One region of the Peribacillus sp. Aquil_B1 genome, then DNA from elsewhere that is predicted to be linked to it. Evidence: riboswitches for the same ligand, from Rfam matches in the RefSeq annotation. Region 1 holds a riboswitch; each other region holds the start of a gene.
The links. Region 1 has a riboswitch for cobalamin ahead of metE (5-methyltetrahydropteroyltriglutamate--homocysteine S-methyltransferase). Riboswitches for the same ligand answer to the same signal wherever they lie in the genome.
Positions count from the first base shown of each region.

Region 2: another riboswitch for cobalamin. It lies ahead of MPH60_RS11435 ((2Fe-2S) ferredoxin domain-containing protein); the one in region 1 lies ahead of metE (5-methyltetrahydropteroyltriglutamate--homocysteine S-methyltransferase).
Region 3: another riboswitch for cobalamin. It lies ahead of MPH60_RS17060 (ribonucleoside-diphosphate reductase subunit alpha); the one in region 1 lies ahead of metE (5-methyltetrahydropteroyltriglutamate--homocysteine S-methyltransferase).
Region 4: another riboswitch for cobalamin. It lies ahead of MPH60_RS04505 (HoxN/HupN/NixA family nickel/cobalt transporter); the one in region 1 lies ahead of metE (5-methyltetrahydropteroyltriglutamate--homocysteine S-methyltransferase).

Region 1 covers NZ_JAKXEE010000005.1:2,156-9,467, forward strand. Annotated here, with positions in the region: gene perR (peroxide-responsive transcriptional repressor PerR) at 1-103, opposite strand, end outside; gene MPH60_RS23820 (D-2-hydroxyacid dehydrogenase) at 260-1,204, opposite strand; gene MPH60_RS23825 (aminopeptidase) at 1,353-2,462, opposite strand; gene bcp (thioredoxin-dependent thiol peroxidase) at 2,474-2,944, opposite strand; gene MPH60_RS23835 (potassium channel family protein) at 3,007-3,426, opposite strand; cobalamin riboswitch at 3,665-3,857, shown strand; gene metE (5-methyltetrahydropteroyltriglutamate--homocysteine S-methyltransferase) at 4,005-6,311, shown strand; partial or broken gene MPH60_RS23845 (acyl-CoA thioesterase) at 6,308-6,460, shown strand; gene MPH60_RS23850 (helix-turn-helix domain-containing protein) at 6,688-6,831, opposite strand; gene MPH60_RS23855 (DUF2975 domain-containing protein) at 6,842-7,312, opposite strand, start outside.
Region 2 covers NZ_JAKXEE010000001.1:2,326,507-2,333,818, forward strand. Annotated here, with positions in the region: gene MPH60_RS11410 (cobalt-precorrin-5B (C(1))-methyltransferase) at 1-940, opposite strand, end outside; gene MPH60_RS11415 (precorrin-8X methylmutase) at 946-1,593, opposite strand; gene cobK (precorrin-6A reductase) at 1,606-2,376, opposite strand; gene MPH60_RS11425 (sirohydrochlorin chelatase) at 2,373-3,311, opposite strand; gene cobJ (precorrin-3B C(17)-methyltransferase) at 3,330-4,967, opposite strand; gene MPH60_RS11435 ((2Fe-2S) ferredoxin domain-containing protein) at 4,982-5,350, opposite strand; cobalamin riboswitch at 5,501-5,691, opposite strand; cobalamin riboswitch at 5,895-6,090, shown strand; gene MPH60_RS11440 (hypothetical protein) at 6,074-6,232, shown strand; gene MPH60_RS11445 (energy-coupling factor ABC transporter permease) at 6,268-7,011, shown strand; gene MPH60_RS11450 (energy-coupling factor ABC transporter substrate-binding protein) at 7,013-7,312, shown strand, end outside; gene cbiQ (cobalt ECF transporter T component CbiQ) at 7,311-7,312, shown strand, end outside.
Region 3 covers NZ_JAKXEE010000002.1:679,988-687,299, reverse strand. Annotated here, with positions in the region: gene MPH60_RS17085 (hypothetical protein) at 1-102, shown strand, start outside; gene MPH60_RS17080 (cold-shock protein) at 300-497, shown strand; gene MPH60_RS17075 (hypothetical protein) at 539-706, opposite strand; gene MPH60_RS17070 (flavodoxin domain-containing protein) at 820-1,257, opposite strand; gene MPH60_RS17065 (ribonucleotide-diphosphate reductase subunit beta) at 1,229-2,281, opposite strand; gene MPH60_RS17060 (ribonucleoside-diphosphate reductase subunit alpha) at 2,327-4,624, opposite strand; cobalamin riboswitch at 4,763-4,943, opposite strand; gene MPH60_RS17055 (manganese-dependent inorganic pyrophosphatase) at 5,237-6,166, shown strand; gene MPH60_RS17050 (hypothetical protein) at 6,270-6,416, opposite strand; partial or broken gene MPH60_RS17045 (SulP family inorganic anion transporter) at 6,502-7,312, opposite strand, start outside.
Region 4 covers NZ_JAKXEE010000001.1:911,199-918,510, reverse strand. Annotated here, with positions in the region: gene MPH60_RS04510 (amino acid ABC transporter substrate-binding protein) at 1-616, opposite strand, end outside; gene MPH60_RS04505 (HoxN/HupN/NixA family nickel/cobalt transporter) at 1,146-1,943, opposite strand; cobalamin riboswitch at 2,094-2,283, opposite strand; gene MPH60_RS04500 (urease accessory protein UreH domain-containing protein) at 2,445-3,173, shown strand; gene MPH60_RS04495 (C40 family peptidase) at 3,232-3,909, opposite strand; gene asnB (asparagine synthase (glutamine-hydrolyzing)) at 4,186-6,081, shown strand; gene MPH60_RS04485 (HAMP domain-containing sensor histidine kinase) at 6,465-7,312, opposite strand, start outside.

The sequences.
Region 1 (7,312 bases):
TTATCAAATACTCAAGTATCGCATGGCGTTGAGGAGTTATTCTTACACCGGTATCTTTTAAGGAATCCAACGCTTCTTTTAACTGAACTTCAGACACCGTCATCCACCTCTTTTTCTCATTAAGTATGCATTCTTAAATTATAATGTTTATAAATAGTGTACCTTTTATGCGTTGAATTTGTCAATAATTCAATGGCTTAACCATTCTTTTTTAGTTTATTCATGAACACATTGAATCTTTCCCATTTTTGCAATGAGTTTAGTATCCCCTGGATAAGTCGATTACGTTGGTGAAGTCTTTTCCAGCTTTCAGGTATTCACGCATATTTTTTTCGAATATGGCAAAGGTTCTTGGTAAATATTCTCCGCTTTTACTTGAAAGATGCGGAGTGACTGTAACATTCTCCATCCTCCAAAACGGATGCCCTTTTCCTAATGGTTCCGGATCAAATACATCCAAGATGGCATGAGATAATTCCCCGGCATTCAGCGCTTCGATCAGCATTTCATCGTTAATCAGGTCGCCCCGGCCAATATTCACGAATACTGCAGTTTCTTTCATTGCTTCAAAGTGTTCCTTTTGCAGAAGACCCTTCGTTTCATCCGTACTTGGCAGGACGGATACGATATAATCGGCCCCCGGTATGGCTTCCAATAAATTATCCAGGGCATAGAGGTGATCTATGGATTCCACTGGTTTCCCGCTCCGGTTCACTCCTATCGTCGTCATCCGAAAGGCTTTCCCAAGACGAGCCACTTCCCCTCCAATTGCACCCACACCAATAACTAACATCGTCTTGCCATTCAATTCCCCTACTTCAATCTTTCTATCCCACAATTCTTCCGTTTCATTCTTCATAAGCAGTTTCAATTTCTTTTCATATTGCAAAAGCATCCCTATCGTATACTCTGCCATTGGGATTTTATGAATGCCTCTAGCATTTGTCACCAGAATGCCCCGTTCCTCTATGGCTTTAAATGGCATTAATTCCATCCCTGCACTCATGACCATGATCCACTTCAAGTTCGCAGCTTTCCCAATGATTTCTTCCGTTAAGTCTTCACCATATGTAATTAAGATTTCCGCTTCACGAAGCGGCCCATCCGTCCATCCTTTTTGATAAATGAAGCTCAAGTCAGGAAAAGCTTCCGTCATCTTCTTTTGGATGCCTTCATTAGGAATGACAGTTGAAAGTATTAACATGTTCATCTCTCCCTTTTAATTAACATAAAAAAACACGGGCTCTATGTGTCCCGCGCAACTTTCTCTGAGGAGGTATTCCCTTAATAAAGCATATTCAGGTGTCCCCTTTTTGAGTTGGACAAAAGCCTTAGCCTTATTAAAAAAGGCTTTATTTTAAAGAATTTGGGTTTAATGCATCTAATTCCGGCAAAATGAAAACGCCATCCCTTCTGATCAGGACGTCGTCAAAGAAGATGTCACCACCCCCATATTCGGGCCGCTGAATCAAAACCATATCCCAATGAATCGATGATCGGTTTCCATTATCCGCTTCTTCATAGGCAAGTCCAAGAGCCAAGTGCAGACTCCCGCTAATTTTCTCATCGAACAAGGTATCGTCCATAGGTTCCAATATGTATGGGTTGATTCCTATTGCGAACTCCCCGATAAAACGGGACCCTTCATCAATATTCAGAATTCGGTTCATTTCAGAGTCACGATTGGAAGTAGCTTTAATGATTTTTCCCTTTTTTACGTTTAATTCTATGTCACTAAAGGTGAATCCTTCATAGGTTGTTGGTGTGTTGAAGGATATCCTTCCATTGAGACTATCTTTTATGGGTGCCGTAAACACTTCCCCATCCGGTAAATTCTTTTTTCCGGCACATATGACGGCCGGCATACCTTTGATGGAAAAGGTCAAATCCGTTCCTGGCGAAACGATCCTGACTTTGTCAGTTCGTTCCATCAATTGTTTTAACGGTTTCAAGGCCGTCTCCATTTTCCCGTAATCCATGTTGCATACATTCAAAAGAAAATCTTCGTACCTGTCGAAGGTCATGCCGGCTTTTTGCGCTGATGCCTTGGTGGGATAATTAAGCAAGACCCAACGTCGGTTGTTTACATAGAAAAGAGTGGGGGAATTCATAGCCTCCCCTTGTAGACGGAGCCTTTCGATGGGAACATCGGTCATTTCCACATCGTTTTCCTCCCCGGTGATGATGATGACTGCATCGATATCCTTATATTTCTTCAAGGCCCATTGCGAAGAGGTGTCAAGTTGTTCCTTTACATTCCCTTGTAACAGGTGGCGGCTTATTTCATCGTCTTCGAGTTCAACATATGGATAAGCGCCAACTCTGTATATTTCATCAATCAGCTCTTTCAATAATGGTTTCGTGTTGATATGGCCCCGTATGAGGATTCTCTCTTTTGGCTGTAATTGTATCGAATGATGAATCAGCCTGGCTGCAAGCTTCGTTATTCGCTCATCCTTCATCTGTCTGTCCCTTATTTTTCGAGGTCGCGAAGAGTATCAAGAGCTTCTTCGACGTGGCCTTTGACTTTTACTTTCCGCCATTCTTTGACTATCTTACCATCCTTATCAATCAGGAAAGTTGAACGTTCAATGCCCATATACTCCTTACCGAAATTCTTCTTCAATTGCCACACATCAAAGATTTTAGCCGCTTCATGATCTTCATCAGCCAGCAGCAGAAAAGGCAATCCATGTTTTTCGATGAATTTTTCATGACGTGCAGCTGGGTCTGGGCTTACCCCAATGATGACAGCGTCCAATTCCTCAAAATGCTCATTATGGTCCCGGAAATCACAGGCCTCAGTCGTGCATCCTGGCGTCATGTCTTTTGGATAAAAATATAATACGATATATTTCCCCTTAAAATCCGATAGGGACACCATTTCGCCATTGTTTGCAGGGAGCTTGAAATCAGGTGCTTTTTCTCCAATTTTAACAGTCATATTGAACCCTCCATTTCTTTCATTATGGTAAGAGTACCCAATAATTGAAAGAAACACAACTTTCATTTATCCTTCCTATCTTTGTGCTCCAAATCGATCACCGTCCGGATCACGAACGCTGCCGGCAGTGTATAACCGATGAAAGCCTGAATCGTAGCTATCATCCTGCCCATGCCAATCGGGGCTATATCTCCATACCCTACAGAAAACATCGTCATCGCACTAAAATAAAAAGAAGTCTTCAACTGTTCATAGAAAGTGCCGTCCAATCGATTGCCCATATCAAGAATCACCGAATGATTCTGAAGTTCGTATAATAAATAAATCAGTGCAAATCCGACTAATATCGTCGCATATAAATTACCAAGCCAAAGCATATCCTCCAGAGAAAACTTCTTTCCTCCCGACTCAACAAGAAATAACGTACGAATGCTCATCACCATGCAAAAAATGATTCCTGCAATCAAGATGTAGAAAGTCATCCCCCACGCCCCATTTCAAAACGCCACTTCCTCTATACATACTCCCTGTCCAAACAATATATTCTTTTTTAGGAACAGACCCCATCCTCCTGCACAATTAATAACCGGATACTTTCCTGAATCTTTTTTCCATGTTGACCCTTTTGGTCGGATATGTTAAGATTGCCTAAATTTTTATAATAGTTTTTATTTTATAAATTTTTAGCCTGCAAACAGTTATCAAGGCAGGTTTTGTCAAATTTCATATGTGGAAATAGGTTCCTAATTTTAAATTGGGATTAAAAGGGAAGTCCGGTGTAATTCCGGCACGGTCCCGCCACTGTAATGGGAGTGTTAGCGTCAACCAATATGCCACTGATCAACAGATCGGGAAGGCCCGCCGCTAATGTTAATCCCTAAGTCAGGAGACCTGCCTATTTCGACAACACTGTTTTAACCTACGGGAGATAGGGAGGTGTTAGGGACCTTATAATTGTAAGGGGCATTTTTGCATGCCTCTTTATTTTAAGCATTTCTAACTTTCTCTTTTGACTGTTGGGGATGCTTTTTTTATTGTTCAATCAAATGAATTTAGGAGGATGGGAATTTTGAAAAGCAGTAGTTTGGGTTACCCTCGAATCGGGGAAGATCGTGAATGGAAACGTACATTAGAAGCTTACTGGTCTGGTAAAATCGATGAATCAGAATTTACGGCACAACTAAAAGCCATCCGTTTAGGCAACTTACAAAAACAGAAGAAGCGAGGCATTGATATCATTCCTGTCAACGACTTCACTTGCTATGATCAAATGCTCGATATGTCCGTCATGTTCGGTCTTGTTCCTGAACGTTATTCAGCCTATGAAAGCGGAAGCGTTCCCCTTTCCGTTTATTATTCAATGGCTCGCGGAAACAATGATGAAGTCGCTTCCGAAATGACGAAATGGTTCAATACGAACTATCACTATATTGTCCCTGAATTAAAGGTGTCACAGCTGACGTTAACAGAAAATAAACCACTTGCAGCATATCGGGAAGCCAAGGAAATGCTAGGGATAGAAACGAAACCCGTGTTGATCGGTCCTTATACTTTCATCTCCCTTTCAAAAGGCTTTAAAAAACAAGATATCCCTGGCATCATCCTGAGCCTGCTTCCCCTATACATGCAAATCCTGCGGGAGTTGGAGCAAGAAGGCGTGAAGTGGGTTCAAATGGACGAACCTTCACTTGTTTCATCGATTTCCAAAGAAGATATGAAAACTGTTACTTACCTCTATGAAAAACTGAATGAAGCAGCACCAAACCTGAACATCATGCTGCAAACATACTTTGATGCCGTGGAACATTACCAGGAAGTCATCGAATTACAAGTTCAAGGAATCGGTCTTGATTTTGTACATGACAAAGGTAGGAATCTAAGCAACCTGAAAGCATTCGGCTTTCCGAAAAACAAAGTGCTTGCTGCAGGTGTGATTGATGGAAAAAACATTTGGCTTTCTGATTTATCAAAAAAAATCCAATTGATCGAGACTCTTAAGTCATTGGTAGCCGAGGACCAAATCTGGCTTCAGCCCTCTTGTTCCCTGCTTCATGTCCCAGTGACCGTTCGTAATGAAACCGCCCTTTCAAAAGAAGTGAAAGCGGCCCTTGCTTTCGCTGATGAGAAACTTGAGGAAATCACACTCTTGGTCAAAGGGAATAATCAAGGCTTTGAAGCAATTGCCGAAAAAGTCGATGCCAATAAATTTACGGTTCAAACGTTAGCAAGTTCAAATGCCCGGAACTATGGAACTGTACAATCCAATGTCGAAAAGGTTAAAACCAGGACCCCCGGCCGTCAGCTTCCATTTAAAGAGCGTTACCAAAAACAACAGGAATTTTTCAAATTGCCTTTTCTCCCTTCGACTACGATCGGAAGCTTTCCGCAAACATTTGAAGTTAAACAAGCACGCGGGAAATTTAAAAGAGGAGAATGGACCGCTTCGCAATATGAAACATTCGTTAACGAAGAAATCGGCAGGTGGATTGAAATCCAAGAAGAAATCGGTTTGGATGTCCTTGTTCACGGGGAATTCGAACGGACGGATATGGTTGAATACTTCGGCCATAAGTTAGGCGGATTCGCCTTTTTAGAAAAAGGTTGGGTACAATCCTATGGATCCCGCTGTGTGAAACCGCCAGTCATCTACGGCGACATCCATTTCATCGAACCGATGACAGTCAGGGAAAGTGTATACGCACAATCACTGACGAAGAAGACGGTAAAGGGAATGCTTACAGGTCCTGTAACGATTTTGAACTGGTCATTTGTCCGTGATGATATTTCCAGGGAGAATGTTTGCTATCAGCTGGCGCTCGCTTTGGAAAAAGAAGTCATTGCATTGGAAACCGCTGGAATCAAAATGATTCAGGTTGATGAGCCTGCACTTAGAGAAGGTCTGCCATTGAAAAAAAGCGATCGCGACGAGTATTTGAACTGGGCTGTGAATTCGTTCTTGATATCGACATCAAGCGTGGAGGATACAACCCAAATTCATACGCATATGTGTTATTGCGACTTCAACAGTTTCATGGATGTCATCTCCTCCCTTGATGCCGATGTAATTTCCATCGAAACATCCCGTAGTCATGGAGAGCTTGCTTCCGCATTCGAGGAAAAGACGTATGAAAAAGGTATTGGCCTGGGTGTGTATGATATTCACAGCCCGCGTGTGCCGGCAGTGGAAGAAATGGTCGATATGATTGAACGTGGGATCAAGGTATTGGATAAAGACCAGTTTTGGATCAATCCCGACTGCGGCCTGAAAACAAGGGGCATCCCGGAAACCGTCGCTTCCCTGAAAAACATGGTCGAAGCAGCAAAAATCGTCCGTGAAACCCTTTTGGCCAAACCAACAGCCCAATGATTGAAATGAACGCTGCCCATCCAACAAAGAAGTCACGGACTTTTTTAACCGACCTTGTTTTTCCACCGGATACAAATCATCACAATACCATCTTTGGCGGGAAAGTAATGGCCTATGTCGATAAAATAGCTGAGGTGCAAACATTGCAAATCACATCATATTTTTTGTCACTAATATCAATGCAATTCTCAATGCAATTCTCTGAGTAAATAACATCAATAAACGCAAAGAAGGGATAGCTTAATGGCTATCCCTTAAATTCTCTATCCGCTCCCGTTAGTTAATAAATTTGTTGTCTGTTTTTATTGAGTGTCTTCGTCGCTTTTGTACTCCAAAATCTCACTTGGCTGACAATCCAAAGTCTTACATATCGCTTCTAATGTTGAAAACGAACCGCTTTTGCTCCCCCATTTTTCAGAATGGAAATATTCGCCATAGTAATTCCAACCCTCTCCGAAAGCTCCGTTACGCTCATTTTTCGTTTTGCTAACATCACATCAATATTAATTATAATTGCCATATCCCCCACCTCAGACCGTCAAATCATTTTCCGATTTTATGTTAATCGCTTCTTGTAGAAGCCGTTGGAGGATAGCAGCAAAAACGGCGATAACCAACGAGGCAAAAATGATGATGAGTCCCATTAATCCAATAGGAGGGTCAACTTTCTTTGCTATAAAATGAAAGAGTGGCAAACCTAATACATACAAACCACTGATTGTAATCGCACAGCACTTTATGTTCTTTAACGCCTTTACAGATAATTTCGAGAACGCTGTGTTCTCGTCAATGTACCGTACAAGGTTGAAAGCCTGATAGAGAGCAACGTAAAAAGGAATAGCCGCTCCATACATCACGATGAAAATGAGATATTTCATTAGGGCAATATTGGGATACAATTTTGCTGCGAAATTCGCCATATGGGGAACTAAAAATATACACAATGCAAGAACTGGGATTCCTATAAAAATAATAGCTAGCTTTAAAAAGAGTGTCGTAAC
Region 2 (7,312 bases), on a different contig from region 1:
CTTGTGACGCTGTGTTTGCATTCTTGATATCAAGAACAAGATCATCATCAGCTCCGACGCTTTGGGCGATTTCCGATAGAAAACCGAAGTCGACCGGGGCACTTTTTGAATGCACCATCATCACACCTTGGGCCACTTTGGAGAATTTGCCCATCATGCCGACCAGTGAGACCTTTTTAATTCCCTGCCTTTTACATTGCTTAAGTGAGAAGCCCACAAAGTCACCCATTTCTATAAAAGCTTCCTCAGGTAAATCCTGGAGAAGGCCCATCGCATACTTTTCACTGCGCCCGCCAGTCGTTAAGACAAGATGCTCACACCCACTCGCTTTGGCGACACTTATAGCCTGGACGATACTTGCCATATAGGCTGAACTGGAAAAAGGGACGACAGTGCCCCTTGTTCCCAAAATGGAAATGCCTCCTACAATCCCCAAGCGGCCATTTAATGTTTTTTTCGCCATTTCTTCTCCTGCGGGCACGGAGATGACGACTTTCACTCCTCTATTGATCTTGAATTCTTCCAATGTTTGTTGCACAGTGGTTAAAATCATTTTGCGCGGTACAGGATTAATCGCCGCTTCTCCAACTGGAACGGGAAGACCGGGTTTGGTTACACGACCAACTCCGGTCCCTCCATCCAAAATAATCCCCGGTGCATCCGACCAGCTGACAGTAGAGATGATATGGGCCAGATGTGTGGCATCGGGATCATCTCCGGCATCTTTAATCGTTTCTGCACTTACCGCATTTTCCGATATTTCATATTTCTCAATAGTGAAAGTGGCATCTCGGCCGATTGGCAAGGAAATGGTTGCCTCCTCTAGTGCATCCCCCGTGATCAAAGCGGTCAATGCCGCTTTGGTCACGGCTGTCGAACATGCTCCCGTCGTATATCCATGACGCATTTGTGAGGGGTCTTTTTTCACTTTCTTTTCCATGTTTTTTAACTATCAGCTAAAAGGGAAATCGCGTTCAATGCTGCAACAGTGACAGTACTTCCACCTTTTCGGCCAATATTCGTAATGAATGGCACTTCTGTGATCTTAGCGAGTTCCTCTTTCGATTCTGCTGCAGAAACAAACCCAACAGGCATTCCAATGATTAAGTCCGGTTTTGCAATCCCTTCTTTAATCAGGCGAATGAGCTCAAGTAAAGCGGTAGGTGCATTGCCAATCGCATAAATGCCCCCTTCATTTTCTTTTACCGCTTTTTGCATCGAAATGATCGCCCTTGTCGTATTCAAACGTTTTGCTTCGACCATCACATCCGGATCTGAAATATAGCAATGAACGTCCCCGCCGTGTTTTTGAAATCTTTTTTTGCCTGTACCGCTCTCGATCATTTGCACATCCGCAATGACATGTCTGCCTTTGCGAATGGCTTCCACACCAGCTTGAATGGCATTTGGATGGATGATGACACTTCTTCCCAATTCAAAATCCGCTGAAGCATGAATGACCCTGCGGACGATCTTCCATTCATCTTCAGAAAAATCATGATTGCCCATTTCTTCAGCGATGATTGAAAAGCTATAATCATATATTTTGTCAGGGTCTACCGTTAGTGGTTTAAAATCCGTTTTAAAATCCATCTTGCATTCCTCCTATTTTTCATTTAACTGATTATTCAGCTCGGCAATGACATGTTCAAAACTGGAATGAACATTCTGATAGTCAACATCCGGTCGAGATATCATGATCGTCTCGATTCCACATTCCAACGCGGCTTCCAATTTCTCATCAACCGCACCGACCTTGCCGCTTTCTTTCGTTATCATCAATGTGACCCCATATTGTTCATATAGAGCTTTATTCAATTCTTTGGAAAACGGCCCTTGAATCGCGACGATATTTTTTTGTTCGATGCCCAGCTGTGCACATTTTTCCATATTGTCCATGCGTGGCAGCATTCTCGCTATGACTCTGGTATTCTCGAGCCCTACCAATTCTTTTGCGAACACGGATAGTGTTTTACTTCCGGTCGTGAGCATGATGACTCCCCGTTTTGCAGCGGCAAGCTTGGCAGCTTCCTCATAATCACGGACAACTATCAATTTATCATTCTGAAACCGTTGACTTTCACGCTCATAACGAATATAAGGAACATTTGCTGCCTTTGCTCCGTTAAGGGCGTTTTTGGATGCTTCTTCGGCAAATGGGTGACTCGCATCGACTACAGCCTGAAAACCTTTTGCAGAGACTAAAGAGGTCATATCTTCTGCAGATAATCGGCCAATCCGGGTGGATATCCCAGCATCTTGCAAACTCTTAGCCGCCGATTCGGTTACAACAGTTGCCAAAACCTTGAACCCCACCTGCTGTATCTCAATCGCTAATTCCCTTGCATCACTTGTACCCGCCAAGAACAAAATCATTTTGATGTCCCCACCACTTGCCCATCATGATCGTGGTGATGATCATGGTCGTGGTGATGATCATGGTCATGGTCGTGGTCATGGTGATGATCATGGTCGTGGTCGTGATGGTGATGATGGTGAGCATGTCCATGTTCCTCGACATGTTTACGATAGTTTTCCAAATCACGCGCCCCGCTTGACCTGCCTTCACTGGCTTCAATTACTCGTTCTTGCAGAATGTTCTGTAAGGTTTGATGATATCCAAAATACTTTGCCAAAATGAATTCTCGATCATGATATTGCTCTTGATAGCCTTTCAGCATATCCTCCATTCTTTCCATCAACACACCTGTGAAGAGGAAATATGGCAGCATCACTACTTTTTTTGCCCCTAATCGGATGCATCTTTCAATACCTTCATCAACGTGCGGGTCCGTTACACCCATGAAAGCAGTTTCAACCCATTTAACGTTTAATTTTTCCCATAATAACCGTGAAATTTTATATATATCACTATTTGCATCAGCATCACTGCCACCTCGGCCAATTAGCAATATCGCTGTCTCAGAATGTTCAGTGGCCGTATCGAATCCCGCTTCCTCCAGACGGTCTGTCAGGATCGTCAATACATCATGGTGGACCCCGATCGTTTGGCCATATGTGAATTTCACTTCTGGATACTTGGTTTTCCCATCCTCTATTTCAGCTGGGATATGTAATTTCGAATGTCCTGCATGCAATAAAATGATCGGTATGACAATAACTTCAGTAGCCCCTCGTTTTACACAATTATCAATTCCTTTGGATATATTCGGTGCCGCAAATTCCAAGAAGCACGTTTCCACCAGGAAACGCTCGTCCATTGCCGGAATCATATTTTCAATAAAATGACGGACTTCTTCATTTCCCGAAGCCAACCGGCTTCCATGTCCTACGAACAAAACTGCTTTCATTTACTTTCCCCCTCTTGATTAGTCTTCACAAGGCGCAGGCTCTATGTTTATTTTGGGAGCGATGTCCTGATAAGAAAAATTCTGTATCTTTTTCGAACGTTTGAAGTATTTAAAAAGCCGCTCATTTGGATGGGCATTTTGCTTATACTCCCCGACAATGTCCGTGATCAGTTCAACAAGCTGTTCCGGTTCAATGCCTTCCGCAACCGGCTGACCCGGATGGGCTGTTCTTCCAACCGGTTTAGCTCCAAGAAATAAGTCGAACTTCCCTTTTCGGAAGACAATCCCGATATCATCCATCACAGCACTATAACAAGCCATCCCACACCCATTAAAACCGATGTTCAGTTCCTTGGGCATTTTCATTCCGCCAAGCACCCTGTGTATTTCATCTGCATAAGGAATGGATTCCGCTTTTTCACCATCACAGAAATCACAGGCTTTTAATGTCAGTACATCTCCAATCGGCGACAAAAGAAAGTTTGCTGATTGCAATTTCCCCGTAATGACTTCCGGATCCGTTGTCGGGATCTTTAAGACGATTTTATGATTTGGCGTGTATTCCATCGTTCCCTTTTCCCCGACAACTTCCGCAAGTGTCATCATTTGATTGGGAGTGAATTGTTTATTCGCCACACCTGGACTAACGGCAAGTTCGAATACTGACTCCATTTTTTGCTGAACAATCGGCTGAATGGATTGCTTAACGGTTTGACCCTTGACTCTTGACAGGGCCTCCATTGCCATTTCAAAGGAGGCTGGCTTCTTTTCTGGTGCTTTTGTAAGCAATCCAACTCCTCCAGCGGACTCGGTTAAGGCTTCTTGATCTAATGCCCACGGTTCCGCTTCTTTTTGAAGTCGTTGATGCGGCTTCAATGTTTGCTTTTCCGAATTCAACGTATATTTTCTCTGATAGCCTCTTGGTGTGATGATTTTGTCATCATACAAAAAGGTGGATGAATTACCGATAATGACGGTGGTCAACATTCCAATATCGTGATTCAACATATCCTGCAAATTGGTTATGACAATATCCTGCCTATCTCGATAAGCACTTTTCACCAACCCGACAGGTGTATCCGGCGAGCGGTAGCGAAGGAGAATTTTCTGTGTTTCAACAATTTGCCGGGTCCGCCTGCCGCTGCGCGGATTATAAAGTGCAATGACAAAGTCTGCCATCGCAGCTGCTTCAACCCTTTTAGCAATCAGTTCCCAAGGAGTTAAATGATCACTGAGGCTGATCGTACACGAATCATGCATGACTGGTGCCCCAAGTAAAGACGCACATGAGTTGATTGCAGATATGCCAGGAATGACTTCAATGCCCACTCCTGTTTCTTCTTTCCAGCCTTTCTCAATCAATACTTCATAAACCAGCCCTGCCATCCCGTAAACTCCAGCATCCCCACTGGAAATCACCGCCACTTTCTTTCCCAGCTCCGCTTGTTTCACTGCTTCCTGTGCACGTGATACCTCTTCAGTCATCCCCGTACTAATGATCGTTTGATCTGTAAGCAGTCCCTGAATGAGTTCAACATAAGTTTTATAACCAATGATGTAGTCACTTTCTTGAAGGGCTTCGACGGCACGTTTGGTAATGTGTTCAAAATTCCCGGGCCCAAAGCCCACGACGAATAATTTACCGTTTGTACTCATTAAGACATCTCCTTTTACGCTTTGTTCTTTGAAATACCCGTATGAGCAGGAAAATCTGGATTAGGTGTCATTTCCCCATCATTGAATTGATAGATCATCTGTGAAACAAACTCACCTTCATCGATATTACTGACGATCTGCCGACCGAAATCAGGCGTTTCCACTCGATACCAGTTTCCTTGCGGATAGGCAATCACAACGCAGGCATCCTTACATCTTCCGTTACAGCGTGTCCTGGTTGTATGGATTTTCAGATCCAGTCCTTTTGAAGTAATTTCATCACGAATCGCTTGGATTACTTCTTCCCCGCCCTTTTTCATGCAGCTGCTTCCATTACAAATCAACAGATGTGTATTTGTACCCGTCAAGTTCCAAGTAGTCATCTTCTTCCTCCTGAGTTCAGGGAAAAGGCAAAATAAAAAACCTTAACATAAGAGTCAAGGTTTAAAAAACTATATGAATGAGGAGCCAAAGGCAAGCATGCCAAATCCTCCCAAAATCGTCATAGTCCTTCTACCTTTCCCTCCGAAAAGTATCATGCAATTTTAAAAGCAGGTTTCCTGGCTTACGCTTCATTTTACTTTGTCCCTTCCCGGCAACAATGCCAGTGGCTATCGACAATTTCATCAGCGTTTACAGTAGCGGGGGCTGCATCGGATTTTCACCGATTTCCCTATTATCCCTTGCTTATTCACACAAGGGCACTTTTAAAATGAAATATTTGGTTTTATTATACATTTCTAACTAACTTAATCTATCATATAACAACTTTATCAAAATTCAATAGTTTATTCCGACTGTTTAGAAAAGTTTAATCTTGTAAAACCAGTTAAAATCCTTTCCTTGCAACAAACTTCGTCCCGAAAAAAAAGATAGTGTAGCTGGAATTATTTCTTTATGGTACACTATACGAGAAAATTTTCAAAATAATTACATAAGTTTCATGGTGTTGAATTTCTCGGAATTCAGCTTAAAAGGGAAGCCGGTGAAAATCCGGAGCGGTCCCGCCACTGTAAAGGGAAGTCCTATTACTTTAACTTTAATCCACTGTCAAATGAGATGGGAAGGATGTAATGGGATGATGAACCAAAGCCAGGAGACCTGCCATGAAGCGTGAAACTGTTTCAGCCTACGAGGATGGGCGTGCGGATCAGGCAGAATGGCCCATGGTTGGTTCATACTGCAAAATTCCTGTTCATTACGCACTTCTTTCCTATGAGAGAAGTGCTTTTTATGTTGGGCGCCGCTTTTCTTCTCAAGATTGATCAGAAAAATTTTAAAAGTGTTGAAAGGAGAAAGAATGAAAAGAACCAATTGGAAAATCATTTATTTTGTCATCTTACTGCTTTTTGTCCCGAACCGGGCAATGGCCATGCATATCATGGAGGGCTTTTTACCCATTGAATGGGCCATATTCTGGTGGGCCGTAACGCTTCCATTTTTAATCATGGGTTACCGTTCCATCAGGTCCAAAGTAAGGGAAAATCCAGAAACTAAAATGATACTTGGCCTATCGGGTGCATTTGTATTTATTTTATCGGCCCTAAAGATTCCTTCCGTTACGGGAAGCTCCTCACACCCTACGGGTGTTGGTTTGGGTTCCATATTATTCGGGCCTTTGGCCATGAGTGTCGTTGGCTCCATCGTTCTGTTATTTCAAGCTGTCTTACTGGCTCACGGAGGCTTGACGACATTAGGGGCCAATGCATTTTCCATGGCCGTTTGCGGACCGTTCATTGCTTACTTCGTCTTCAAGGGCGCAACTAAATTGGGGTGGTCTTTTTCACTTGCCGTTTTCTTGGCGGCTGCTTTTGGAGATTTGGGAACCTATGTAGTCACTTCCGTTCAACTTGCTCTTGCTTTTCCATCCGAGGTAGGAGGATTCATGGCTTCTTTCAGTAAATTTGCAGGCATTTTTGCCCTGACCCAAATTCCCTTGGCAATCAGTGAGGGGTTATTGACAGTCGTCGTGATGAATTTCTTAAAAAAATACAATCTAGGTGAATTGAAATTGCTGCGAGTTTTATCAAAGGAGGCCCGTTAATATGAAAAAAAGTCTACTGCTGCTTTTCCTGGTTGTCATTCTTGCAACCATACCGTTAATCACCCAACAAGGAACGGAATTTGGCGGTGCCGACGGTGAAGCTGAGGAAGCCATCACTAAGATCCATCCGGAATACAAGCCATGGTTCAACAGTATTTGGGAACCGCCAGGTGCAGAAACCGAAAGCTTATTATTTGCGCTGCAAGCTGCAATCGGAGCTGGTTTCATCGGTTATTTCATAGGTGTAACGAGACAAAGGAATAAACAAACCAAACAAGAAATTCCCGAAAAATCGAAGCAT
Region 3 (7,312 bases), on a different contig from region 1:
TATTCAGGGTCGAATCTTGAAGAATGTTTCGAGAGTCCAGTAGAGGCGGAGCGCTACTTATTGGACGAAGGCTTCCGACAAAGCAAGAAGAGGAATATGTAGAATTTTAGGATAATTTGTCGGTTGATTTACTGCGATAATCTTGTTTTTTTAGGATTTCCCATGATATAATATGAGTAATTATTTTTGTTCGGAAAAGTTTGATAGAAGGATTTACTGTAATAGGATTCCTCTTGAAACATTATCCAGAACCAAAAATAGTAATAAAATGGATTTTTCCAAACACAGGAGGAACTATCATGGTACAAGGTAAAGTAAAATGGTTTAACGCAGAAAAAGGTTTCGGTTTCATCGAAGTTGAAGGCCAAGACGATGTATTCGTACATTTCTCAGCTATCCAAGGAGAAGGCTTCAAAACGCTTGAAGAAGGCCAAGAAGTTTCTTTCGAAATCGAGCAAGGCGCTCGTGGACCACAAGCAGCTAACGTTCAAAAATAATTGAACGCATATAAAAAAAAGACTCCGATTCTGGAGTCTTTTTATTTTTCTTTTATTTCGGCGATTTCCTTTAATGCTTTGTCCAATTTTTCTTCGATCCGTTTAGAACGATTAAAATGCCCTGACAGGAAAAACACGATGAATATAATGAATACTGCAAGCACTAGCATAAAAAGGATAGGAAGGAACTGGGTAATGTTTTCTGTCATTGGATATTATCTCCTTTTTTCTTCCATTATACTTCATGCTTACGGCTGCTATGATAGAGGGAGTCAAGTTTTTTTAAAAAAGGGGATATGCGAACATGCATATCCCCTTTCATTCAGTCCTGGAATAGAGAGACGAACTTTTGAAGTCTGGGCAAGTCTGATTCTTGATACATCTGTTCTATCTTCAATGTCACCAATAACTGGCTCTTGGCAAATAACATGTCCCGGAAATGATCGACCGCCCCACAAAAATGATGATAGTTGGTTTCACCAGTGCCGAAGACTCCCGTTTTCAGATGAGCAATAGGCAACTGTTCCAGTTCTTTATAAAGGGCTGCTGATTTAGCGGGAAGCTCTCCATTGCCCCATGTATAGGTGCCGACGATCAATGCATCGTAATCCGGCAATGTACGTAAATCGAAATCATTCATTCGAAATAGGAAAGCTTCAGGTAAAAGGGAAGCGAGGGCTTCAGCAAGCGCTTTTGTATTGCCGCCGGCAGAATGATAGACAATGGCAACTTTACAGCTCATCGAACCCATTGCTGGCATTTACTTGACTGTATGTCCTTGACTTCTGTTCGAAGAAATCGGTTTTGGTAAGTCCGATTGATTCATCATCGAACGTTTTGATCCATGGCATCGGGTTCTCGCCATATTCTTTATACAAATTTTCAAGGCCTAGCATACGTAATCGTTTGTTGGCGATATATTCAATGTACTCATTGAATTCTTCCAAATCAAGATCGGCTTTGGTTTGGATATCTTCGAGCATATATTCAGACCATTCCTTTTCGAGTTCGACTGCTTTTTCAATCGTTGTATAGATGAACTTCGTGTTTTCTTCATTATTTAACTCAGGATATTCATACATCAAGATTTGAATGAGCATGCCAATGAAATCGAAATGGACCATTTCATCGCGATGAATATAGGATATCATCGTAGCGGAACCGGTCATTAGATTTTGGCGTCCTAAATTATAATAAAAGGCGAAAGCCAGATAGAAATAAATCCCCTCAAGGTTCGTTGAATGGATCAGTGCCTCGAATAAATGCTGTGGGCTGGGATCGTCCACGAACGTTTGATAAGCATCAACGATCGGTTGGTTACGCTTAATCACTTCAGGATGCTCTTTGATGCGGTCGAAAAGCTGTTTTTGCTTGCCTACCGGAATCAAGGAAGCAAGGATATAGGAATAAGACTCATTATGGATTGATTCCTGCTGGGCCATGTTGGCCAGGATAGCTTTTGCCGCCGGATCTTTGATGTACCGAAGGATTTCTACTAATGTTGGCGTTTGAAGACTGTCCATTCCAGCAATCATCGTAAGGATATCGAGAAAAGCATCCTGGATATCTTCGTCCAATTCGCCCCACTGTTTTTTATCCTGAATCATGTTCACGCTCGAAGGCTTCCAAAAGTTATTGATGAGCTGTGTATAGGTATCATAGAATTTTTCATACTGAATATCATTCCAAAGGAGGAAGCCTGAAGCTTCTCCTTTGAAAACGCCGGTTGCCTTGGTTGGATGCGTCGGTTCGAGCATCCGAATTTTTTTGATATGATTGGTCATTCGTGAAAACTCCTTTAAGAATAGATTACTGGGTCATGAATGTCGTTAACTTGAACAGCTTTCGCAGGCATTGTCATATTCGGAAGAAGTCGAACGAACATAATACGTTGATTTCAACCCGCTTTCCCATGCCGTTAAATGGATATCCAACAGGACCTTCGCTTTGATTGTATTGTGTACATACAGATTAAAGCTGATTGCTTGGTCAATATGGCGTTGTCGGGCTGCATTTTGCCTGATGCTTTCCAGTTGGTCCAAATTGAAACGCGTTTTTTTATAATATTCATACGTATTTGGCGTCAAGCCTGGTGCGGTCACCTTGAATTTGAAGTTTTTCTTTTCTTCGTAAAATTCAATTTCATACAAAGGGTCGATGCCATCCGTGGAATTACCGATTTTGGCTGTCGATGAATTGGGGGCAATCGCCATTAAATATCCATTACGGGTCCCGTGTTCCTGCACGTCTGCTTTTAAATCCATCCATTTTTGATCTGTATAGTCACGCAGGTCGAAATAGTCCCCTGTATGCCAATCAGATCCTTCAAAATATGGGTACGATCCTTTTTCCTTGGCCAATTCGTTGGATGCCTTGATTGTTAAGTAAGCGATTTTTTCGTATAAAGCATCGGCATATTGAACAGCCTCATCGGATTCCCAATAAATATTCTGTGTGGCAAGTAAATGGTGCCATCCAAACGTTCCTAAACCAATTGCCCTGTAACGTTTATTCGAGATGGATGCTTGTTTGACAGGAAGATTATTCACATCAATGACATTGTCCAGCATTCGGATCTGAATGGGAATCAATCTTTCCAAAACATCGCTGCCCACCGCTCGTGGCAAGTTAATGGATGAAAGGTTGCAGACAACGAAATCGCCGCTTTTACGAACTACAACAACATCTCCATCTTCTGTTTCATATTCATCCGTGATCGTCGAAGGGCTTAGGTTTTGGGCAATCTCCGTACAAAGGTTAGAACAATAAATCATACCTTTATGTTTATTGGGATTTTTCCGATTCACTTCATCGCGGTAGAACATATACGGTACGCCTTCTTCTAATTGAGAAATCATGATGCTTTTCATGATGTCCATCGCATTGATTTTTTCAAAGCTATAGTTTGGAAGCGTGCCATTTTCTGCGGCCTCGACAGCAAGTGCATAATGATTCCTGAAGCTTCCTTCGCCTTTCTTCTCGTCATAAAGATCTTCAAGTGAAAATCCAAGGGTTTGCTTAACGGTATGCGGATCGAAAAGATACCATTCTTTTCTGTCGCGTACAGCCTCCATGAATAAATCCGGTATGCATACGCCTGTAAAAATATCATGGGCTTTTAATCTGTCATCCCCGTTTTGTGTCTTTAAATCGAGGAAGCTCATGATATCTTTATGCCAGGCATCCAAGTAAATCGCGATGGCACCTTTACGTTGACCCAATTGATCGACGCTTACAGCTGTCTGGTTGAATAGTCGAATCCAGGGCGTCGTGCCGGAACTGTTTCCAGAGAAGCCCCGGATATCAGAACCAAGCGAGCGAACCTTACCAACGTAAAGGCCGACACCGCCGCCGAATTTAGATACTTTTGCTGCATCATAGTTTGATAGATAGATGCCGTCAATGGAATCTTCAATTGCGTCGATAAAGCAAGAGCTTAACTGTCCATGTGTTTTACCTGCATTGGAGAGTGTGGGAGTCGCAACGGTCATATAAAGGTTGGACATGGCCCAGTATGCTTCTTTTATAAGTTGCAGGCGGTGCTCCGTTTTTTCCATTCGCATGATTTCCATCGCGATGATCATGAAACGTTCTTGCGGCAGTTCGTAGACCTTGTCCTTTTTTGGGCGGGCCAGATAGCGGTCGTTCAATAAGTAGATGCCTATGTAAGAGAATAATTTATCTTTTTCCGGGTCGATCACCGAACCCAATTCCTCAATTTCCGCTTTTGTATAGGAAGATAGCAGTTCTGGTTTATAAATTGGATAACGCTGACCTTCCGAAAGCTGGGAGAGTTCTGTGATCAGCTCATAGAATGGGCCATAGCTCTCGCCTTCATAACCTCGATTGGCTTGTGCATCCCTATACATTGTATTCAACAGTTCTGCTGCAGCAACGAATGTCCAATCCGGAGCATCGATATCCACACCTTCAAGAGCGAGCTGAATCAGTTTTTTTGATGCCTGTTCTTCGGTTGAGTCACTTTTGCGATCAAGCCATTTTGTAAAACGCTTTTTGAACTTTTCCATATCGAGACGGCCTTCGAATTCCTTCGATAACATCTCAAGCTGGATGGATTTCGATTCTGTGTCATTTTCACTTATGGTAGAGTTATATGTTTGAGTCATTAATAATCCTCCTTGTTAACTTCCGCTAAAATAAAAAAACCGCCCAAAGAATTGAGCGGATCAAACGATAGAATAAAGGAGCCATGAAAAAATAGCCGTTATACTATCGTTTCATCATCTCAATCCCCGAAGAATAAGAAACGTGAAAAATTCAAGGCAGGTCTCCTGACTCATGATCATCCTACTTTGAGTCCTTCCCGTATAAAGATCTATACAGTGGGTTTCTCATTTCGTCACATTTACAGTTGCGGGGACAGTTCCGGGTTTACACCGGATTCCCTTTTCAGCCATCACTGGCACCTTGGATTATAATAAATTCTATATATAGTTATTGGTGTTGTTTATGTAATCAATATCTAGTATTTCTGCTTATATTATCGTAAGCCATATACGATGATAATTCAACTAATATATTTGAAAAAAACCAACCCTTATCTATTGACAAAGTGATGGCAGAGGGTGAAGTAATGAAAGATTTTATTGAGGAATGGATAATTCAAGCGCTGATTTTACGCGATTTTGTGTTAAAATAAAGTGTCTAGTAAAGATGGCTCTCCCTTATTGCGGTGAGGGGATTCGCGGAAAAATATTTATGAAAAAGGGGATAAAATCTTGGAAAAAGTATTAGTTTTTGGACATAAAAACCCGGATACAGACACAATCTGTTCAGCAATCGCTTATGCAGACCTGAAAAAGCAGTTAGGTATCAACGCTGAACCAGTTCGTCTGGGTGAAGTGAATGGTGAAACTCAATATGCATTGGACCAATTCAAATTCGATGCTCCCCGTCTTGTGGAAAAAGTTGCAGGGGAAGCTGATGGCGTAATCTTGGTCGATCATAACGAACGCCAGCAAAGTGCTGAAGATATTGACCAAGTACGTGTGTTGGAAGTTATCGACCATCACCGTATCGCTAACTTCGAAACGAGCGATCCTTTATATTACCGTGCGGAACCAGTTGGCTGTACGGCAACCATTTTAAATAAAATTTATAAAGAAAACGGCATTGAAGTTCCTAAAGCAATCGCAGGTCTTATGCTGTCTGCCATCATTTCCGATTCTTTATTGTTCAAATCACCTACATGCACGGAACAAGACGTTGCAGCAGCTATGGAATTGGCTGCCATTGCGGGTGTCGACGCCGAAACATATGGCTTGGAAATGTTGAAGGCAGGAGCTGACTTGAGCGACAAAACGATTGCTCAGCTTATCACTCTTGATGCAAAGGAATTCTCCATGGGAATGGCTAAAGTGGAGATAGCACAGGTCAATGCTGTTGATCCGAACGAAGTCCTTGCCAAGCAAGCTGAATTGGAAGCGGCGATTGAAGCGGTAATCGCTGTGAAGGAATTGGACTTATTCCTATTCGTCGTAACGGATATCCTGACTAATGATTCTGTTGCCTTGGCTCTTGGTAAAGCAGCTTATGCAGTGGAAAAAGCATACGACGTTTCATTAAACAACAACATCGCCGTCTTAGAAGGCGTTGTATCGCGTAAAAAACAAATTGTGCCGGTCTTAACGGACGTATTCAGCAAGTAATAAATGAAAAGGGATGCTCATTATAAAAAATTTTGGGCATCCTTTTTTTTGTACATGCAAAAAAAGACTCAACCATCCATTAAGGGTGTTTGAGTCTTTTTTCTTAATTCAAGGCATCCTTTTCTTTTTCATAGGCGATGACAATCAATTCTTTATTGGCTTCCTCGCCTAGTTTGCTTTCAAAGCTTTTCAGTTCATTCAATAAATCCGGTGACAGATTTGCTGCTGTATAATCCTGCTCGGGTGTCATGCTTTTCGCTCCTTTCAAAAGGAAATGATTCATGTTATCTATTTTGTCGGTTTGAAAAGTTTCTATTCAGCAGAATGTTACTTCTTCAAGATATTTTACTTTCTGACGTGGCGAGTTTTTCAAGCAATGACGAACTTTCTTGATCGAGTCCTTGCACTTGGACAGGTATTCCGAGAAGCTGATATTTATGGATAACCGTATCAACAGCACCTACCGCTGAATCATCCCAAATTTTAGAATTGGTGAAGTCGATCACGATCGAATCGGCCTTTTCCTTGAAGTCGAACTTCGAAACAAAGTCCTGGACAGAAGCGAAAAATATTTGTCCGCTGATACGATAAGTGATTTTCTTAGCCTGGATGTCTTCCGTTTTCTCTACCGCCACTTTAGAAATTTTAGCCGAGAAGAAAATCATGCTCAAAAGCACTCCGGCAAATACCCCTTTTGATAAGTCATGAGTATAAAGAACGATGAGGACCGTCACGATCATCACGGCTGCATCCGACTTAGGAGCTTTAGTGAGCCTCTTTAGGGAAGACCAGTCAAAGGTCCCGATTGAAACCATGATCATGACTGCGACAAGTGCAGCCATCGGTATTTTAATAAGGACATCATTCAATACCACGATTAATACCATAAGGAATGCGCCCGCTACAAATGTCGAGAGCCGGCCCCTACCACCCGATTTAATGTTGATACCGGATTGGCCGATCATCGCACATCCTGCCATGCCTCCAAAACATCCGGCGATGATATTCGAAATCCCCTGGCCTTTGGCTTCCTTATTTTTATTACTATCCGTGTCAGTCATCTCATCGACAATTTGAGCTGTCAATAACGATTCAAGCAACCCAACAAACGCAAGGGCAATGGAATAAGGGAAAATGATCGCTAAA
Region 4 (7,312 bases), on a different contig from region 1:
CAAGAATCTTAAAGGTTTCTTTTTCTTTGGACATGTAATATTTTATAACAACTTCATCAATGACGACAGCATCCACACGGCCAGATTTCAGGTCACTTAGAGCCAATACGTTATCGGAGAATTCCGTGATCGTCTTGATTTTAGAATTAACCGGATTAGCATTCAATGCATCTGAAGCGGAAGAAAGCGATTGAAGGCCCACTACTTTTCCTTTTAAATCATCCAGTTTAGTAAGCTTCGAATCTTCACGTGTAACAACCACCTGTGCATTTTTTAAATAGGGCTTTGTAAAAAGAACCTTCTCTTTACGCTCATCCGTAATGGTGTACCCGTTCCAAATGAGGTCTATACGACCACTGCTTAGTTCGGTTTCTTTTGTTTTCCAGTCGATGGGTTGAAATTTAACCTTTACCCCCATTTTTTCTGCAGCAGCTTTGGCATAGTCAATATCAAAACCAGTGATTTTGTTATTCTCATCTCGGAATCCCATGGGGGCAAATTTATCGTCGATGCCAATCACCAGCGTGTTGTCTTTCTCCTCCTGTTTGGAAGAACATGCTGCAAGAAGTGAAAATACGGCTACTATTGTCAGCATAATTGTCGCTATACGTTTCATATTAAAACCACCTTTGACTTAAGTATTACTCTGTATACTTTAGTTTGCTAATGTATTAGAGAGATAAAATATCGTAATATAAAGTTAACACAATATTAAAATGAATGTCAACGGAATTATTTAGTGTATTAGCACGCTAAAGGATTTGTTTTTTCCCTGAATTAAAGTATAACTTCACCCCATTTAATACCAGGTAGACATCTCCTTTCTAACTTCGTATTTATAACAAAAAAAGACCGATGGGAGCATAACACCCATAAGTCTGTCTAGTAAATACATGTAGTTAAAAATCTTTTAAAAAGATTGCAGGAAGTTAGCCCGGCAGTCTTTTCTGATTTTCCCCCTTATTAATTGATAGCAATAGGAGTTTAAAGGACTCCCTTCTCCATTTATGTTAATTTAACGAGATTCGCTAATAGCTTCCTTAGTTCTTATCCATTAGTTATCTTTCGAACCTCATTATAGAATAGATCGCAACACTGAAACAATCATAGGAAAATGGGTAAAACCTGCCTTGTGGTTATGATTATTAGTTTTTATTTATTTCAATAGTCTTTCCCCTAGACCGTACACTTACAAAAACAAAAGAAAAGGTCAATAAAAGAAACAGAACAACTCCTAGAATTTCAAAATCAAGCTCCGCCCAAGGATTAAAGAATGTGAAGGCTTGATAAAAGGACACTCCGTATGCTAGAACGACAATCACCCATCCCATTACTCTTGAAGCGGCTTGTCCGAGTTTGTTTGTTTGATTAATCATTCGATACACAATCAATGAATCAATGGTATCGGTAATCATTATCCCTAACATAAAAACGAGTCCCAAAACCAAAGGCATGTACTCGCCCGAATTACCAGCCGCAAGAGACCAAATAGCTGTTTGACTTACAGTCTCAGCAGCCAGAGCAAATAAAGCCCCCACTATAATAATGAGAAAAGGATTAGTTGTTCCTTTCGCAATTTTTGAAATAAATTTCCCTTTTATCCCACTCAGTTGAAACTCGTCATTATTAGCTTTTGTACGTAGAAGATTATAGAGATTTATTGTTCCTATTAAAAATAGAGAAGTGATTGAAACCCATAATGCAAATTGATTAAAATAAGCCGGAAATGTAAAGTCGTTCATTACCATCCCAAGAATAACGGCTATAATCGCGACAACTCCTCCGTGGCCAAAAGCAAACAATGTCCCTACCCAGCGTGCTACTGGACTGCCCATTCTCCAGTTATATCGAGTTTGTCCATCGATAAAGGCTAGATGATCCGCATCTAATCCGTGACGAAGACCCAACACAAAAACAAAAAATATAAGTGACAGATTTTCCATACATAAAATCCTCCTAGTTATATGAATACATTAACAATAAAAAGCCCTCAACCTTTAACAGATTGAGGGCTTTATGGGTACGTTAAATAAACGACAAATTGACAGGATACAATTGTCTATTATTACGTACACCACTCCTTTCCGCGAAGAGTTCGGTGTGCATTCTAGGTAGGTCTCCTGGCTTTTAGATCAACGCACTCCATCGTCTTCCCCAACTATATTGTTGAGTGACATAAATGATAGAGAACTCCTTAATTACAGTGGCGGGACCGCTCGGGACTTACACCCGATTCCCTTTTATCCCTTGTTTCTCAAGGGCACCTAGTTGCTTAAAATATAATATTTTAACTCATTATACTAATTATACTTAGAAATTAACATCATATTTTTTAAAGAAATCTATTCAATGAAAATAGGTGAAGAAGTATAAAAACCCTTTCTGCATACATTCTTGAAAAACATTTGTTAAAATAAAGCATCAATTAATTGAAAGGAGCTATCATGTACGACTTCCTAAATAAAATTAGCCAATTTTTCTCTGATCCAGTCTTACAATTGACGAATAGTTCAATGGCCTTTCCTCTTATCGGGGCCTTACTATTAGGGATCCTCGGTTCCTTAGCACCCTGTCAGATTACTGGGAATTTCACTTCTATAGCCTATTTTGGAAATAAAGCAGTGGGGAAAAAAGCCCCTTGGGTGGAAATATCCTTATTTATCCTGGGAAAACTATTGGTATATTCCCTCTTTGGAGTTTTAATTTGGTTATTAGGAAGAGAGTTTCAATCTACCTTAACCACCTATTTCGCATATTTTCGCAAAAGCATTGGATTCTTAAACATAATTGTTGGCCTTTTTCTATTAGGTTATTTAAAATTCATTTGGATTTCGCATCTTTTTAAGTGGAGGGGATTCCGGAATTCAAACGGGAAATTAGGAGCCCTTTTATTAGGCATAAGCTATTCAGTCGCCTTTTGCCCAACTATGTTTGTCCTATTTTTTGTACAACTTATGCCTTTAGTATTATCTAATACATATGGTTTTGCCTTGACACCGATTTTTGGGATTGGGACTGCTTTACCCCTTATTATCACCCTATTATTAATTTGGAGTTTTGGCGCAGAGGGTTCTTTAATAAAAAAAGGGAAGAAGTTTGGCAATACCGTTCAAAAATGTGCAGGGGCGGTTATCATCATTATAGGTCTTCTCGATATCGTCACGTATTGGTAGATTACTATTAAAATAAATAAAAGCCAGTCTCTTAAAAAAGAACTGGCCGTTATTACTATTACATTCTTTTTGCTCCTAAATATCTCTGTTTCCAATAACTATTATCCATGGAGGAAATACCTACACCTGATGAGGAGCTGTGTATGAATTGATTATCCCCGATGTAAATACCCGCATGGGAGGCACCAGGTTTATAGGTTTCATAAAAGACTAGGTCCCCAACTTGTGGTTTGGATACCTTTGTCCCCTTCTTATAAATTTCCGCTACCGTTCTTGGCAAAGTGATATCTGTACTTTTTTCGAATACGTACTTTAGGAATCCGCTGCAATCAAAACCTTTTGGTGTACTCCCGCCCCAAACATACGGTACATTCATATATTTTTTTGCTTCCTTCACTAACGCTGTAGATTTATTGCTTGTATTATTCACACTAGCTACCTTGGTTGTCTGCTTTTTTACGCCCAATGCCTTATACGTATTCGGACCTACAATTCCGTCAGCTTTCAAGCCTTTGCTTTTTTGAAACTTTACTACCGCACCTTTAGTAACCGTCCCAAAGTACGTAGTGGTATCTGTTTTAAAATATCCCTTTTTCTTTAAATTCTCTTGTAATTGTTTCACATCTGTATGAGTCATTCCACTTTTTAATGTACGATCTCCTAATGCAGCATTACTGACCAATGGATTTGATAGTAACAATCCCGTCACTACAACTGACGCTATAATTTTTTTCATTTTCTATTTTTCCCCCGATTAAGTTCTTTTTTTATTATTCTATCATCCTTAAGTGATACCTGAATTTACATTATCGTTACAAAATTATGCAGAATGTGTGCACAAATGACAAAACACCTATAATAACCCAAAAAACGATATGACTATTGTGCACCATGAAATTAATTACAATTTTTATGTAAACTCCTTATTTTCTACATATTTTGTTGTTATGTTTCTTGTAGTTCCTTAAAAATTTTCAAGGAAGCTCAAAATAACAATAGGTAGGTGGATTTTATGTGCGGTTTTGTTGGATGTGTTCATAATGGACCTAAAGCCATACATTCTGATATAAGGGAAAAGTTGAAAAAGATGAATAACATTATTACCCATAGAGGCCCGGATGATGAAGGGTATTTTTTCGATGAATTTGTAAATTTTGGTTTTAGAAGATTAAGCATCATCGATATAGATAACGGAAACCAGCCCCTCTCATATGAAAATGAAAGATACTGGATTATCTTCAATGGCGAAATTTATAATTATATTGAACTAAGGAAGGAATTAATCGATAAAGGCCACGAATTTACGACAGATTCTGATACCGAAGTCATTATAGCCCTCTATAGTAGTATAAAGGAGCAATCCGTTCGTAAACTGCGTGGGATGTTCGCTTTTGTCATTTGGGACAAAGAAGAAGAAAAACTTTTTGGTGCAAGGGATCACTTTGGGATAAAACCCTTTTTCTATTGTGAGCAAGATGAAACTACTTACTTTGCGTCCGAGAAAAAGAGTATTCTTACGGCAATCAGTGAAGAGTTAGACGTAGATTCTTTACAACATTATCTTAGTTTCCAATATGTACCGGAGCCTTCGACGCTAACTAAATCGATTAAAAAGCTACCACCTGGACATTTCTTCACTAAAAAACCAGGGGAAAAAATGGACATAAAAAAATACTGGAAACCGAATTTCCAACCCTCAAATATGGAAGATTCCAAATTAATCAAAGAAGTCCAAGATACCTTGATCGACTCAGTAAACGTACATATGAGGAGTGATGTTCCAGTTGGTTCCTTCTTATCTGGAGGAATCGATTCTTCATTTATCGTTTCAATTGCGAAACAGATTAATCCTAAAATTAAAACCTTTTCGGTAGGTTTTGAAAGAGAAGGTTATAGTGAAATAAACGTTGCAGAAGAAACGGCCAACGCTCTGAATGTAGAAAATATTAGTTATGTAATAAGCCCTGAAGAGTTTCTTGCTGAGCTACCAAAAATCATTTGGCATATGGACGACCCTTTAGCAGATCCTGCAGCTGTGCCTTTGTACTTTGTTGCGCGGGAAGCGAGGAAACAAGTCAAGGTTGCTTTGTCCGGTGAAGGTGCAGATGAATTGTTCGGCGGTTATAATATATACAGGGAACCTCAATCCCTTCGCATGTTTTCCTATATTCCGTCTCCAGTAAAACATGTTTTAAAAGCCCTCTCCTCAGCACTTCCAGAGGGAGTAAAAGGAAAGAGCTTTATAGAACGAGGGGTTACACCCTTAGAAGAACGGTATATCGGAAACGCAAATATGTTCGATGAAAAAGAGAAAAAACTTTTGCTTGTGAATTATCTAAACAATTTGGAGAATGAAAAAGTGACGGGTTCCATTTATTCTAGTTCTTTAGATTATGATGCCATTACAAAAATGCAAAACATTGATATTCATACATGGCTAAAGGGAGACATTTTACTAAAAGCCGATAAAATGTCCATGGCAAACTCCCTAGAAGTGAGAGTTCCCTTTTTGGACAAACATGTCTTTAATATCGCATCAAAAGTTTCCAGCAATCAAAAAGTACGGAATGGCACGACTAAATATATCCTCCGTAAAGCTGCAGAAGGAATAGTTCCAGAGCATGTATGGAGCAGAAAGAAACTAGGTTTCCCTGTCCCCATCCGCCATTGGTTGAAAGCAGAACTTTATGATTGGGCCATGCAATTAATTCATAATAGCCCTACTGACTATATTTTTAACAAACAGGAAATCCTAAAACTATTGGACGATCATGTTCAAGACAAAATGGACAATAGCCGAAAATTATGGACCATTTTAATCTTTATGGTATGGCATCAAATTTATGTTGAACATTTATATGACTTTGACCTATCCAGACAAAAGATTGAGCAATTAGCAACGAACTGATCATTACTTATTGTGGGTGCCTACGATACAACAGCATATGCAGTTACCTACACTTAGACTACTGGAGGACCAAGTAAAAAATCATAAATGGATTATAGAAAGTGAACTTTCAGCTAATAATTGAGCATAGAGTCTGTTATGAAATGTAAAATATGATTAAATAACGAGTGTTTAGATGAAAAGTGGAATCGCTGGTTGATTCCTCTTTTTTTTGTGCTTAAAGGTATAGCAAACCTGTGAAATGAAAATTCCAAAAAAAATATCATCGTACCCCCTTCAAGAAAATTGGATAAAATCTGATTTCAATAACTTTTTTTTAGCGATCCATTTAACAAAGCATAATAAAAAAAGACTAAACAATTAGTTTAGCCATACACTTACTTCTATACTTCAATTGGAAGGGTAATGATAAATTCAGTCCCTTGTCCAACTGTACTGTTAACTTCAATCGTCCCTCCCAATACGTTGACCAACTCCCTAACGATAGCGAGTCCAAGACCAGTACCTCCCATTTGCCTAGATCGCGATTTTTCTACTCGATAAAACCGTTCGAAAATAAAGGGCAAATCATTTGGAGGTATCCCTATTCCTGAGTCTTTGATAGTGATAATGACGAAATCCTTATTTGCTCGGGAAGTAATAACAATTCCCCCATGATTTGTGTATCTTATAGAATTTTCGATAAGGTTAGTTAAAATTTGTTCTAATCTCATCCCATCAGATAAAATCATTTTCAAATGTTTACCGGGTTCATATTTCAAAGTAACATTTTTCTTATTTGCGCTCAGTTTGGACCTGTTCAGGACCCCCTCAATTAATTCCTCGACATCAATCCATTCTTTGTATAATTCAATCTTGTTTTCTTCCATTTTTGACAGTTCAAACAAATCATTAATAAGAAGCGTCAATCTCGAGGCTTCATTCTCTATAATAGCTAGGTACTCTTCCTTTTCCTGTTCATTATTGTATAGATTTTTTCTTATCACTGACGCATATCCAGATAAATAAGATATAGGGGTTCTAAGCTCATGAGAGATATTCGCTAAAAATTCACTTCTATTCGTCCGATATTCCTTTAGTTCTATGGCAAGGTCATTAATGGCTTGAGCGAGTGATCCAATTTCATCGTTAGACGTTTTTTTGATATTTATATTAAGATCGCCTTTTGAGATCCTTCTTGTTATCTTTTCCATATCAATAAGAGGCTTTGATAGCTTCTTGGATACAAAGA